DNA from 3 places in the Nonomuraea sp. B19D2 genome. Region 1 is predicted to be linked to each of the others. Evidence: predicted binding sites of a transcription regulator. Region 1 holds the regulator's gene; each other region holds the start of a gene.
The links. Region 1 encodes HrcA, which represses chaperone genes, less so after heat shock. Its sites were predicted from a motif close to TTGGCACTCTCNNNNNGAGAGTGCCAA; they were not measured.
Positions count from the first base shown of each region.

Region 1 (4,846 bases):
TAATCTGTTCTGGTGGCGAGCGGGCGCGGCCGCCGCCAGCGCCGTCCTGGTGGCGGGAACGATCGTGATGGCCGTTCCGCAGCTGCGCACGCAGATCATCAACTCGCAACCTGTCGAGAACCAGACCTCCAGACTCCCGTCCAACTCCTCCACCACCCGTTCCCAGGAGCCGCCGCCCAGCGAGCCGCCGCACGACCAGCACCCCGTCGTGGTGCCCGAGGTCTCCAAGAGCCCGTCGCCCCAGCCCACGAAGAGGGCCGAGTCGACCAGCAGGCCGTCGCCGACCCCGACTCCGACCCCGACTCCGACTCCGACCGCGTGCCCGACGCCGCAGAGCGAGCAGGCCGACCCGCCGTCCGATTGCCCCACAGCCTCGCCGACGCCGCCACCGCCGTCGCCGTCGGTGGAGGAGACGCTGCAGCCCACGTCATGCCCGGTCGACGAGTGCCCGCCCGATGACGTCACCGACGCCCCCACCAACGTGACCAGCCCGTTGGTGGACGCCTCCCACACGACGCCCTGAACGGGCTCTACCAGCGTCCGGTACGCGCGAGCAGCACCGAGGCCGCCGCCACCCCCGCCGTGGACGTACGCAGCACCGTGGGCCCCAGCAGCACCGGCACCGCCTTCGCCGCCCGGAACCCGGCCAGCTCCTGCTCCGAGACGCCCCCCTCGGGCCCCACGACCACCACGATGTCGCCCGACGCGGGCAGCGCCACGCCGGACAGCGGCTCAGCCGCCTCCTCGTGCAGCACCAGGCCCAGCGCCGCGCCCGCCAGCAGCTTCTCGACCTGCGCGGTGGTGGCGGGCTCGGTCACTTCAGGCAGGTGGAACCTGCGGGCCTGCTTGCCCGCCTCGCGCGCGGTGGAGCGCCAGCGGTGCAGCCCCTTGGCGACCTTGTCGCCCTTCCACTGGGTGATGCTGCGCGAGGCCGCCCAGGGCACGATGACGTCGACGCCCGCCTCGGTCATCATCTCGACCGCGAGCTCGCCCCTGTCGCCCTTGGGCAGCCCCTGGACGACGACCAGCCGCGGCTCGGGCGGCTCGACCTCGTAGCGGCGCAGCACGTCGAGCCTGAGTGAGTCCTTCAGCGCCGCGCGCACGACGCACTCGGCGACCGAGCCGGCGCCGTCGGTCAGATCGACCCGCTCGCCGGCCCGCAGGCGCCGTACGGAGGCCGCGTGCCGCCCCTCGGGGCCGGAGAGCGTCAGCTCGGGCCCGTCCAGCTCCTGGGACAGGAACACCGGGACGGTCACGTCACCTGCCGTTGAAGGCGTCGCGCAGCCGGGAGAAGAAGCCCTGCTGGCCGGGGGCGAACTTGCCCGGCGGCCGCTCCTCGCCCCGCTGCTTGGCCAGCTCGCGCAGGAGCTCCTCCTGCGCGAGGTCGAGCCGGGTCGGGGTCTCGACGTTGACGTGGATCAGCAGGTCGCCGCGGCCGGACTCGTTGAGCCGCTGCACGCCCCGCCCGAACATGGTGATGACCTGGCCCGACTGCGTGCCGGGGCGGACGTCGATCTCCTCCGCGCCGTCGAGCGTCTCCACGGTCAGGATGGTGCCGAGCGCGGCGGCCGTCATCGGGATCTGCACGGTGCAGTGGAGGTCGTCACCACGCCGCTCGAAGATCTCGTGAGCCCGCTCGACGATCTCCAGGAACAGGTCTCCGGGCGGGCCGCCGCCGGGGCCGATCTCGCCCTCGCCGGCGAGCTGGATGTGGGTGCCGTCCTCGACGCCCGCGGGGATGCGGACCTTGATCGTACGGCGGGTGCGCACCCGGCCGTCGCCGGAGCACTCCTGGCAGGGGTGGCGGATGATGGTGCCGAACCCGCCACACTGCGGGCACGGCCGCGAGGTCATGACCTGACCCAGGAACGAGCGGGTGACCTGGGAGATCTCGCCGCGCCCGCTGCACATGTCGCAGGTGTCGGGATGCGTGCCGGACGCCGCGCCCGCACCGTGGCAGACCTCGCAGAGCACGGCCGTGTCCACGACCAGCTCGCGCGTGGTGCCGAACGCCGTCTCGCGCAGGTCCAGCTCGACCCGGATGGTGGCGTTGCGCCCCCTGCGGGCACGCGAGCGCGGCCCCCTGGCGCCGGCCGCGGTGCCGAAGAAGGCGTCCATGATGTCGCTGAACGGGAAGCCCGCGCCGAAGCCGCCGGCGGCCGCCCCTGCTCCCGCGCCGCCGAAGGGGTCGCCACCCAGGTCGTACATCTGGCGCTTGTTGGGGTCGGACAGCACTTCGTAGGCCTGCGTGATCTCCTTGAACCGCTCCTGGGTCTCAGGATCGGGATTCACGTCGGGATGCAGCTCGCGGGCCAGGCGGCGGTACGCCTTCTTGATCTCGTCCTGACTGGCGTCACGGCGCACCCCGAGGGTGGCGTAGTAGTCGCTGTTTGCCACTTATCGACCTCTTATGATGCAGCCAGGATCTGGCTGACGTAGCGTGCCACCGCGCGCACGGCGCCCATCGTAACCGGGTAGTCCATCCTCGTCGGTCCCAGCACGCCGAGCCGGGCCAGTTGCTTGTCGCCAGAACCGTATCCGGTCGCGACAATGGATGTCCCTCGCAGGTAGGGGTTTTCGGAGCCGATGCGCACGGTGAGCGCGGACGGTGTGTCTGTGGAAGTCTCGCCCAGCAGCCGCATGAGAACGACCTGCTCCTCCAGGGCCTCGAGCACGTCACGCAGGCCGGTCGTGAAGTCGGCGCCCGCCAGGTTGGCCGCGCCGGCGAACACGATCTTCTCGTCGTGCCGCTCGACCAGCGTCTCAAGCAGCACCGACAGGATCGTGGCCACCGCGGGCCGGTCTTCGACGGGCAGCCGCTCGGGCAGGTCGGCGACCAGCTCGGGCACGGTGCTCAGGCCGCAGCCGTCGAGGCAGGCGTTGAGCACCGCGCGCAGATGGGCGATGCGGGTTTCCTCCACCACTTCGGGCAGCTCGATCACGCGCTGCTCGACGCGGCCGGTGTTGGTGATCAGCACGAGCATGACCCGCCGGTCGTTCAGCGGCACCAGCTCGACGTGCCGGACCGTGGAACGCGTCAGCGTCGGGTATTGCACGACCGCCACCTGCCTGGTCAGCTGCGCGAGCAGCCGGACCGTGCGGGTGACCACGTCGTCGAGATCGACCGCGCCCGCGAGGAACGTCTCAATGGCCCTGCGCTCGGCCGCCGACAGGGGCTTGACCTGGGAGAGCCGGTCAACGAACAGCCGGTAGCCCTTGTCCGTCGGCACGCGGCCCGCGCTGGTGTGCGGCTGGGTGATGTAACCCTCCTCCTCCAGCGCGGCCATGTCGTTCCTGACCGTCGCCGGGGAGACCTTCAGGTTGTGGCGCTCGGCGAGCGCCTTGGAGCCCACCGGTTCGTTGGTGGACACGTAGTCTTCGACAATGGCGCGTAGCACCGCCAGCTTCCGATCGTCGAGCACGTGCTCACCTCCTGCCTCTGACATCTGAGGAGCACAACCATCTAGCACTCTGTGTTCCTGAGTGCCAAGTGTACGGCTCTCGCCCACAAGGTGCGATAACACCAGGTCGCAAGCTGGCTCCTAGCTTCTTTCAAGGGGCAAGTACCACACTTGCCGACATGAGCGACAATTCCCCGCCTCCGCCGTACGGCCCCCAGCCCGGGTCGCAGCCGGGTTATGGGCAGCCTCCGCCGCAGTACGGGCCTCCGCCTCAGCACGGGGCGCCACCGCAGTACGGCCCGCCTGCCCAATTCGGCCCACCTCCTCAGTACGGACAATACGGCCAACAACCCCAATTTCCCCCTCGAATCGACTCGAAAGCCATAAAGCCGCGCCTGTGGTGGATCGGGCTCTCCTGGGGGATCTTCGTCGTGTGCGCGATCGCCGGCGTCGTCCTGTTCGCCACGGGCATCGTGAGTAGCGTGAACGACATCGCCCCGACCAGGACGTTCGCATCCGGCGAGAGCGTGACGCTGCCGATCGACCCGGCGAACAAGCCCGCGATCTACCTCTCCAGCGACACGGCCGTCCACTACGAGTGCCAGATCTCCGGCCAGGCCAAGCTCGCCAAGACCAGGGGCACGCAGAAGGTCACGTCCGGAGCCGTCACCTGGGAGCAGCTCCTCGTGATCAACGCCCCGGCCAAGGGCGACTACCAGCTGATCTGCGCCACCGAGGAGCAGGCAGACGTGCGTTTCGGCGTGGGCCGTGAGCTGGCCTCGGCCACGGGCGGCATCGCCGGCGGGGTGGCCGCGCTCCTCCTGATCCCGGGCGCGGGGCTGCTCGTGGCCGTCATCGGCACCGTCGTCGTCCTGGTACGCCGTAGTGGCGCGCGTAAGCGCCTTGCGGTCAGCGGGTGATTTGCTACGGTCCCCGTGTGTACGAGGGCGATGTGCTGGCGGGAAATTGGCGGCGACCGGGGAAGGGCAAGATCCCCAAAGTGCCCGCCGAGCTGGACCTCGTCGTGGAGGACGCCGACAGCGGCTTCTGCGGCGCGGTGGTGGCCTGCGACAAGGAGGCCGTGACGCTCGAAGACCGGTTCGGCAGGCGCCGGCTGTTCCCGCTCGCGCCCGCCGCTTTCCTGCTGGAGGGTAAGCCCGTGACGCTGGTACGCCCGACGGCGGCCCCCGCGGGCCCCAGGCGCAGCGCGTCGGGTTCCATCGCCGTGGAGGGGCTGCGGGCGAGGGTCGCCAAGGAGAGCCGGATCTATGTGGAGGGCGTGCACGACGCCGCCCTGGTCGAGAAGATCTGGGGTCATGACCTGCGGGTCGAGGGGGTCGTGGTCGAATACCTGGAGGGCGTGGACCACCTGCCGGCCATCGTGGCGGAGTTCGGCCCGGAGCCGGGGCGCCGGCTGGGGGTGCTGGTGGACCATCTCGTTCCCG
Region 1 is NZ_JBEFAK010000057.1:7,172-12,017, forward strand. Features, by position in the region: gene ABN273_RS51485 (hypothetical protein) at 1-523, shown strand, start outside; gene ABN273_RS51490 (16S rRNA (uracil(1498)-N(3))-methyltransferase) at 531-1,256, opposite strand; gene dnaJ (molecular chaperone DnaJ) at 1,258-2,397, opposite strand; gene hrcA (heat-inducible transcriptional repressor HrcA) at 2,409-3,422, opposite strand; gene ABN273_RS51505 (hypothetical protein) at 3,884-4,321, shown strand; gene ABN273_RS51510 (DUF3097 domain-containing protein) at 4,339-4,846, shown strand, end outside.

Region 2 (4,846 bases), on a different contig from region 1:
GCTGCGCGACATCGTCCAGCTCGACTACAACGAAGTCGCGGAGCAGCTCGGCATCCCGCTCGGCACCGCCAAGTCGCGCATTCACCAGGCGCGCAAATACGTGCAAGGAGTGCTGGGCGACGACTATCGTTGAGACGCCGCATCTCACCTGCTGAGACGAGTCGCCATTTAGGCCCCCTGGGCAGGTAGAGTCCATTTCAACAACTGAATATTGCTCATCCAGAGGGGTGGAGGGACCGGCCCTGCGAAGCCCCGGCAACCCTCCCGGCTTGAGGCTCGCGACCTGGCGAGGCCGACCGGGACAAGGTGCCAATTCCGGTCTGCGGTCAAGGTGGCCGCGGGCGAAGATGAGGGAAGGCCTCGCTTCATGTCGCTCGACTTTGGTCCTGCAGTCGCTCTCTCCTGCCGCGAATGCGGTACGCGCTACCCCCTCGGTCCCAGCTTCGCGTGTCTGGAGTGTTTCGGGCCGCTCGAGGCGGCCTATTCCTTCGGCGCCGTGACCCGTGCGGACATCGAGTCGGGTCCCGCCAACATCTGGCGTTACCGATCCTTGCTCCCGGTTCCTGCGGACGTCGCCAGTAAACCCAACATGAACCCGGGGTGGACCAAACTGGTCAAGGCCGGAAACCTCGGGCGCAAGCTCGGTCTCAAGTCCCTGTACGTGAAGGACGACTCCGGCAACCCCACGCATTCATTCAAGGACCGCGTGGTCGCCATCGCCGTCGAGGCGGCGCGTAACTTCGGCTTCCGCACGCTTTCCTGCTCCTCCACCGGCAATCTCGCGGGCGCGGTCACCGCCGCGGCGGCGCGGGCCGGGCTCGAGGCGTGCGTGTTCATCCCGGCTGATCTCGAAGCGGCGAAGATCGCCATGGCCCGGGTGTTCGGCGGCAAGCTGATCGGCATCGACGGCACGTATGACGAGGTCAACCGGTTCTGCTCCGAGCTGATTGGCGACCCGCTCGGCGACAAGTGGGGATTCGTCAACGTCAACCTGCGGCCGTACTACGCCGAGGGCTCCAAGACGCTCGCGTACGAGATCGCCGAGCAGCTCGGCTGGCGGCTGCCCCAGCAGATCGTCATCCCCATCGCCTCGGGCTCGCAGCTCACCAAGATTGACAAGGGCTTCCGCGAGCTGGTGCAGCTGGGCCTGGTCGAGGACACGCCGTACAAGATCTTCGGGGCGCAGGCGGCCGGGTGCTCGCCGGTCTCCACCGCGTACAAGGCGGGGCACGACGTCGTGCAGCCGGTCAAGCCCAACACCATCGCCAAGTCGCTGGCCATCGGCAACCCGGCCGACGGGCCTTACGTGCTGGACATCGCCCGGCGCACCGGAGGGGCCGTCGAGGACGTCAGCGACGCCGAGATCGTGGCCGCGATCAAGCTGCTGGCCTCGACCGAGGGCGTCTTCGCCGAGACCGCGGGCGGGGTGACCGTGGGCGTGCTGAAGAAGCTGGCCGAGAGCGGTCGGCTCGATCCCGAGGCCGAGACCGTGGTGCTCAACACCGGCGACGGACTCAAGACACTCGACGCGATCAGCGACGATGCCAAGCCCACGGCCGTGATCCGGCCCTCCCTCGACGCGTTCCGCGCGGCTGTCTGACAACCAGGAAAGGCGAGTTTAACCATGAGCGTTACTGTGCGGATTCCCACCATTCTGCGTACGTACACCGGGGGCAACGCGGAAGTCAGTGGCGAAGGCGCGACTCTTCGTGACGTCCTCGCCAAGCTTGACTCCGACTACCCCGGGATCGGTGCGAGAATTCTGGATGAATCGGGCAAGATTCGTCGTTTCGTCAACGTTTACGTTGGGGAAGAGGACGTCCGTTTCGCCGACGGGCTCGACACTCCAGCACCTGAGGGCACTCAGATCTCTATCATCCCGGCAGTCGCCGGCGGCTGAGTGCCATAGATCACAGTCTCGGATGAAGGCGCCCCCTAGTGGGCGCCTTCTGCTTTTCCAGGCCAAATGAACCTTTCAACGACCTTCCATCCGAAGAAATGCGCTGTTTGTGGATTGACTCTGTTGCCAAACCCCGTGCCACAGGTATGGTCGAGGGCGATCGTCTGGCTGATTTTCCGTTAAGTCAGGCGATTACGGGTCTCGCGGAGGAATGGGCGAGATCTGTGGGCCCAGTAAGAGGAGTCGGAAGTGGCGCAGGGCACCGTCAAGTGGTTCAACGCGGACAAGGGCTACGGCTTCATCGCGGTAGACGGTGGTAAGGATGTATTCGTCCATTACTCAGCGATACTGATGGACGGGTACAGAGCTCTCGAACAGGGGCAGCGCGTCGAGTTCGAGATCACGCAGGGCCAGAAGGGTCCCCAGGCAGAGGCCGTTCGCGCGGTCTGACGCGCCCCACTGGTATGCACCGGCAGGATCACGCGGCAGCGCAGTCCGGGCGAACCTGCCACCTCTCTTTCGTCGACTCGGGTGCGGCGAGCCGCATGGGGTTGGCTCGCCGCACTCCGCTGATGGCCTCCACTCCGTGGAGGCGGGCTCGGTCGCCATTGATGCCGTCGCCTTCCCCCGCTCTGGTCGCTGCGCTCCCGCCGCTCCTCCAGGCGCCGGCGGCTCCCTCGCAGGTGACCTGGGAGGAAACACCCGGCAGGAGGGTTCTCGCTTGCACTCGGCAGGGTAGAGTGCTAAACAGTTCGTTGGCACTCTGTACAGCAGAGTGCCAACGATTCGGATCGGGACGATGGGGTCTGCCGAAGGAGATGCTGACCCATGCCGTCGCGGGCGTCGGCTCGGTCCACGACAAGCCACCCTGCATCTGGGAGGTCTAGCCTTATGGCAGCCAAGATGATCGCGTTTGACGAGGACGCCCGGCGCGGTCTCGAGCGCGGTATGAACCAGCTCGCCGACGCCGTCAAGGTGACCTTGGGTCCCAAGGGCCGCAACGTCGTGCTGGAGAAGAAGTGGGGCGCTCCCACGATCACCAACGACGGTGTGTCCATCGCCAAGGAGATCGAGCTCGAGGACCCTTGGGAGAAGATCGGCGCCGAGCTGGTCAAGGAAGTCGCCAAGAAGACCGACGACGTCGCGGGCGACGGCACCACGACCGCCACCGTGCTCGCCCAGGCGCTGGTGCGTGAGGGTCTGCGCAACGTCGCCGCCGGCGCCAACCCGATGGGCCTGAAGAAGGGCATCGAGGCCGCCGTCGAGCGCGTCAGCGAGGAGCTCTCCAAGCTGGCCAAGGACGTGGAGACCAAGGAGCAGATCGCCTCCACCGCCTCCATCTCCGCCGCCGACCCCGAGATCGGCTCGCTCATCGCCGAGGCGATGGACAAGGTCGGCAAGGAAGGCGTCATCACCGTCGAGGAGAGCAACACCTTCGGCCTCGAGCTCGAGCTCACCGAGGGCATGCGCTTCGACAAGGGCATGACGTCGATGTACTTCGTCACCGACTCGGACCGCATGGAGGCCGTGCTCGAGGACCCGTACATCCTGATCGTCAACAGCAAGGTCTCGGCCAACAAGGACCTGCTGCCGCTGCTCGACAAGGTCGTCCAGTCGGGCAAGCCGCTGCTGATCATCGCCGAGGACATCGAGGGCGAGGCCCTGGCGACCCTGGTCGTCAACAAGATCCGCGGCCTGTTCCGCTCCGTGGCCGTCAAGGCCCCGGGCTTCGGCGACCGCCGCAAGGCGATGCTGAACGACATCGCCATCCTGACCGGTGGCCAGGTCATCGCCGAGGAGGTCGGTCTCAAGCTCGAGAACGCCACCCTCGACCTGCTGGGCCGCGCCCGTAAGGTCGTGGTGACCAAGGACGAGACCACGATCGTCGACGGCGCCGGTGACGCCGAGCAGATCGCCGGGCGGGTCAACGAGATCCGCGCCGAGATCGAGCGCACCGACTCCGACTACGACCGTGAGAAGCTGCAGGAGCGCCTGGCCAAGCTGGCCGGTGGCGTGGCGGTCATCAAGGCCGGCGCGGCGACCGAGGTCGAGCTGAAGGAGCGCAAGCACCGCATCGAGGACGCCGTGCGCAACGCGAAGGCGGCCGTCGAGGAGGGCATCGTGCCCGGCGGTGGCGTGGCGCTGCTGCAGGCCGGCGCCAAGGCGTTCGACAAGCTGGAGCTCAACGGTGACGAGGCCACGGGCGCGGCGATCGTGCGCAAGGCCCTGGAGGAGCCGCTGAAGCAGATCGCGGTCAACGCCGGTCTCGAGGGCGGCGTCGTGGTGGAGCGCGTTCGCAACCTCACCCCGGGTGAGGGCCTGAACGCCGCTTCGGGCGAGTACGTCAACATGTTCGAGGCGGGCATCCTCGACCCGGCCAAGGTGACGCGCTCGGCGCTGCAGAACGCCGCTTCCATCGCGGCGCTCTTCCTCACCACCGAGGCCGTCATCGCGGAGAAGCCCGAGAAGACCCCTGCCGCTCCGGCCATGCCGGGCGGCGGCGACATGGACTTCTAGGTCTCTTCTCGCCGTTCGAACGAAGGGCGGCCCGGGGTTTCCCGGGCCGCCCTTGTACGTTCCAGCACAGATCCGCCGGTCATACGCCGTAGACGGGGACGATGTGGCCGCGGGCCAGGGTGTTGGCGGTGATGTTGAAGCCCACCACCGCCGGGCTGGCGTCGCTGTCCACGCCCAGCTTGTCGACCCCCAGAGCGTGGACCGTGAAGACGTAGCGGTGCGGGGCGCCGGGAGGCGGGGCCGCGCCGCCGTACTCCTTCTTGCCGTAGTCGTTGCGGGCGTGGGCCGTCCCGGCGGGCAGGCCCTTGAACTCAGGGCCGGTGCCCGCGCCACCGGGCAGCTCGGTCACGGAGGCCGGGAGGTCGAACAGCACCCAGTGCCAGAAGCCGCTGCCCGTGGGGGCGTCGGGGTCGTAGCAGGTGACGGCGT
Region 2 is NZ_JBEFAK010000006.1:71,896-76,741, forward strand. Features, by position in the region: gene ABN273_RS13440 (RNA polymerase sigma factor) at 1-133, shown strand, start outside; SAM riboswitch class I at 213-354, shown strand; gene thrC (threonine synthase) at 368-1,600, shown strand; gene ABN273_RS13450 (MoaD/ThiS family protein) at 1,625-1,900, shown strand; gene ABN273_RS13455 (cold-shock protein) at 2,150-2,350, shown strand; gene groL (chaperonin GroEL) at 2,792-4,417, shown strand; gene ABN273_RS13465 (YbhB/YbcL family Raf kinase inhibitor-like protein) at 4,497-4,846, opposite strand, start outside.
Region 2: the regulator HrcA is predicted to act here: its motif matches at 2,656-2,682, upstream of groL (chaperonin GroEL).

Region 3 (4,846 bases), on a different contig from region 1:
CCGTGGCCGTGACCGTGACCCTGGCCGGCGGCCGGGGCCTCCTCCTCGGGCTTGTCGACCACGAGCGCCTCGGTCGTGAGCAGCATGCCCGCGATCGACGCCGCGTTCTGCACGGCCGAGCGCGTGACCTTCACCGGGTCGATGACACCCTGCGCGATCAGGTCGCCGTACTCGCCGGTCGCGGCGTTGAGGCCGTGACCGGCCTCCAGCTCGGCGACCTTGTGGGTGACCACGTAGCCCTCGAGACCGGCGTTCTCGGCGATCCAGCGGGCCGGCTCCACCAGGGCGCGGCGGACGACGCCGACACCGGTGGCCTCGTCGCCCGACAGGCCGAGGTCGTCGAGACCCTTGGAGACGTGGATCAGCGCGGAGCCACCGCCGGAGACGATGCCCTCCTCGATCGCGGCGCGCGTCGCGGAGATCGCGTCCTCGAGGCGGTGCTTCTTCTCCTTCAGCTCCACCTCGGTGGCGGCGCCGACGCGCAGCACGCACACACCGCCGGCGAGCTTGGCGAGGCGCTCCTGCAGCTTCTCGCGGTCCCAGTCGGAGTCGGACTGCTCGATGGCGAGCCTGATCTCCTTGACGCGGTCCTCGATGGCCGCCTGGTCACCGGCGCCGTCGACGATGGTCGTGTTGTCCTTCGTGACGACGACGCGGCGGGCCTGGCCGAGCACCTCGAGACCGACGTGCTCCAGCTTGAGGCCGACCTCCTCGCTGACGACCTGGCCGCCGGTGAGGATGGCCATGTCCTGCAGCATCGCCTTGCGGCGGTCGCCGAAGCCCGGGGCCTTGACGGCCACGGAGGTGAAGGTGCCGCGGATCTTGTTGGTGACCAGGACGGCCAGGGCCTCGCCCTCGACGTCCTCGGCGACCACGAGGAGCGGCTTCTTCGTCTGGGCGATCTTCTCCAGCAGCGGCAGGAAGTCCGCGATGGAGGAGATCTTGCCCTGGGTGAGCAGGATGTAGGCGTCCTCGAGGACGGACTCCATCCGCTCGGGGTCGGTCACCATGTACTGAGAGACGTAGCCCTTGTCGAACTGCATGCCCTCGGTGAACTCGAGCTCCATGCCCATGGCGTTGGACTCTTCGACGGTGAGCACACCGTCCTTGCCCACCTTGTCGAACGCCTCGGCGATCAGGTCGCCGATCTGCGCGTCCTGAGCGGAGATCGTGGCGACGTTTGCGATCTCCTTCTTGTCCTCGACCGGGCGGGCGCTGGCGAGCAGCTTGTCGCTGATCTCCCTGGCGGCCTTGTCGATGCCGCGCTTGAGCGACAGCGGCGAGGCGCCGGCGGCCACGTTGCGCAGGCCCTCGCGGACCATGGCCTGGGCCAGGACGGTCGCGGTGGTGGTGCCGTCACCCGCGATGTCGTTGGTCTTGGTGGCAACTTCCTTGGCGAGCTGGGCGCCGAGGTTTTCGTAGCGCTCCTCCAGCTCGATCTCACGAGCGATGGTCACACCGTCGTTCGTGATCGTCGGCGCACCGAACTTCTTGTCGATGACGACGTTGCGGCCACGCGGGCCGAGGGTTACCTTCACGGCGTCCGCGAGGGCGTTCACACCGCGCTCGAGCGCGCGGCGGGCGTCCTCGTCGAACTCCAGGATCTTCGCCATTGCTGAAAGTCCTCTCCTAGCGTCGAAAGCCCCGGCCGCCCTCAAGAGCGCCCGGGGCCCGACACATCCGGCTTACTTCTCGATGATCGCGAGAACGTCGCGGGCGGAGAGCACGAGGTACTCCTCGCCGCCGTACTTGACCTCGGTGCCGCCGTACTTGCTGTAGAGGACGATGTCGCCCTCAGAGACGTCGAGCGGAATCCGCTTGTCGCCGTCCTCGTCCCAGTTGCCCGGGCCCACCGCGAGGACCCTGCCCTCCTGCGGCTTCTCCTTGGCGGTGTCTGGGATGACCAGGCCGGAAGCGGTCGTCTGCTCAGCCTCAAGCGGCTGGACCACGATGCGGTCGCCGAGCGGCTTAACGGGAACCTTAGTGGCGGTCGTCACGATCGGACCTCCCCTTCAGATTTGAATGATCTAGAAGAGGCGACCAGCTGGGCCTGCCGTCGCGGGTGTCAGACCTGCCTCGTCGCACGTTGGCACTCTCAAGGGGAGAGTGCCAACAGGAAACATATGCAAGAGGGGCTTGACAGTCAACACGAACGCGTCTGCTGAGAGCGATCAGACCCCCGGCTGCCCACTCCACAGTACGTCCTCGGCCCGACCTACTCGGGCGTGGCGCTAACGTCGGGTGATGTGGACCTCGACGCCTTCAACGAGCTGCTGACCCCGCGCGGCCAGCGAGCCCTGTCGGAGGCCGGGGCGCTGGCGGGCGCCGATCCGGTCGCGGCCGCCACAAAGCTTCGCAGGACGTACGACGCCGCACTCACCTCCGCCGCGCTGACCCAGGCCGGGCTGAGGGAGCGCGCCAGGGCCAAGTTCGGCGCGGACGCGGAGCGGATGTACTTCACACCGCACGGGCTGGAGCAGTCCACCCGGGTGGAGGTCGCCGAGCACCGCGCCCGCCGGCTGACCGGATCACAGCCGAGTCCGCCCCGCGTGGTGGACGCCTGCTGCGGCATCGGCGGTGACTTCCTCGCGCTGGCCCGCGCCGGCTGCACCGTGACCGCCGTGGACACCGACCCGCTGACCGCCGCCGTGGCCAGGGCCAACGCCGAGGCGCTCGGGCTGGGCGACAGGGTGACGGTGTCCGTGGCGGACGCGGCCGAGGTCAGGCCGGAGGACTACGACGTGCTGTTCGCCGACCCGGCCAGGCGGACGAGCAGGGGCAGGACGTTCGACCCCATGGCCTACTCCCCGCCCTGGCCGGTGGTGCTCGACCTGGTCTCGAGGGCCGCCCGCGCGTGCGTCAAGGTCGCCCCCGGCATCCCGTACGAGTTCATCCCTGGCGGCGCCGAGGCCGAGTGGGTCTCGTACAAGGGCGAGGTCAAGGAGGCCGCGCTCTGGACCGGCCTCCAGGGGGCGACGCGGCGCGCCACCCTGCTGCCCGGCGGGCACACGTTGACCGCCACGGGAGCCGAGGCCCCGGTCGGCCCGATCGGCAGGTACGTCTACGAGCCGGACGGCGCGGCCATCCGGGCGCACCTCGTGGGCGAGGTGTGCGAAATCGTGGGCGGACGCCTGCTCGACCCGTTGATCGCCTACATCACCGGTGACGATGCGATCGACACCCCCTGGGCGAGGAGATACGAAATATCCGACGCCCTCCCGTTCTCGCTGAAAAAGCTTCGCGCGTTGCTCCGTGAGCGGAAAATCGGCAATGTCACCATCAAGAAGCGCGGCTCCGCCGTCGACATCGAGCGCCTCAGGTCCGACCTACGGCTGAATGGCGAAGAATCCGCGGTAATCATCCTTACCAGGATCCTTGATAAGCCATCGGTCATCATCTGCAACACCGGCCTACCTGCATAAACCGGGCATTCGTTCGTTAATAACGATCTTTGAATTCGCGGCTTCCGGACGTTGATCGAAGGACTAAGGTGGGCGGGCGGGAGTTCTCCCCCTGATGCGGCTAACCGCGTTCTCGCTCTTTCATCTGCAAATCGGACCTATCCCCACCGCTGCGCGGCAGACCGTCGGCGAGCCAAAGGAGCTTTCGGTGGACCATTCCAACCACACCACCCTTCTCCAGGCAGGAGGCCAATCCGGCATCTCCGAGAGGATGCGGGATCTGCTCGCGCGTGCCGCGCAGGATCATGTGTACGAGCAGCGCACTCAGGGGGCAGTGCTGGACGAGATCCGCCAGCGACTCGAAGGCATGGAGTGGCTCCTGCGTGAGGTGCGCGAGCGCGAGCTCGGCGGCCTCAGCGGCACGCTGCATGCGGTCAGCGGGCGGCTCGACGACATCACCTCCAAGCCGCCGATGTGGGCCGAAGGGCTGGCCCAGCACGTGGAGGCGGTGCGCGACCACGTGGACGCCGTCGGGGAGAGGGTGGGCCACGTGGACGCCCGCGTCGCCCCGGTGAGCGAGCTGCCGAGCCTGTGGGCCGACCTGGGCACGGTGGGCGACAGCGTGGAGGAAGCCCTCAACCGCCTGCAATCGGTGCTCGACACCACCGATGGCATCACGAAGGGAATGTCCGACTTCGCCGCCAAGCTGGCCACTCTCAACTCCAGCATGGAGGCCGCCGCCAGCCGCTTCACCCGGCTCGACAAGTCGATGGCCGAGCTGACCACCCGTACGGACCGGGTCGAGGTCGTGGTCGGCGACCTGTCGGAGCAGCTGACGGCCCGGCTGGACGAGCAGGACCAGCATCTCGCCACCCGCCTGGACGAGAGCGACCAGCGCCTCAGCACGCGGCTCGACGAGACAGACCAGCGCCTCAACATGCGGCTCGACGAGACCGACCAGCGCCTCAGCACGCGGCTCGACGAAACGGACCAGCGCCTGAGCAAGAGACTCGGCGAAACGGACCAGCGGCTGACCGCGCGGCTCGACCAGACCGACCAGCGCCTCACCACCCGGATGGACGAGACCGACCAGCGCCTGGCCACCAGCCTCGTCGAGGCGGACGAGCGGCTCGCCAGCCGCCTCAAGGAGTCCGACGACCAGCTCTCCCACCTCCTGTCCGACGTCGAGCTGCGGCTCACCACCAGGCTCGACGAGGCCGACCAGCACCTTGCCGTGCAGCTCGGCGAGAGCGAGCAGCGCCTGAGCGCCAGGCTCAGCGGCGTGGACTCCCGGCTCGACCGGGTGGAGGGCAAGCTCATGGGCCTCGACTCCAGGCTCACCGGGTTCGACAGCCGGCTGGAGTCCGCCGACGAGTGCCTGGCCGACATCGACACCAGGCTCGACGGGATCGACGGCATGATGGGCGGCGTCGACAAGCGGCTCA
Region 3 is NZ_JBEFAK010000001.1:276,901-281,746, reverse strand. Features, by position in the region: gene groL (chaperonin GroEL) at 1-1,613, opposite strand, end outside; gene groES (co-chaperone GroES) at 1,686-1,997, opposite strand; gene ABN273_RS01505 (class I SAM-dependent methyltransferase) at 2,247-3,422, shown strand; gene ABN273_RS01500 (apolipoprotein A1/A4/E domain-containing protein) at 3,610-4,846, shown strand, end outside.
Region 3: the regulator HrcA is predicted to act here: its motif matches at 2,087-2,113, upstream of groES (co-chaperone GroES).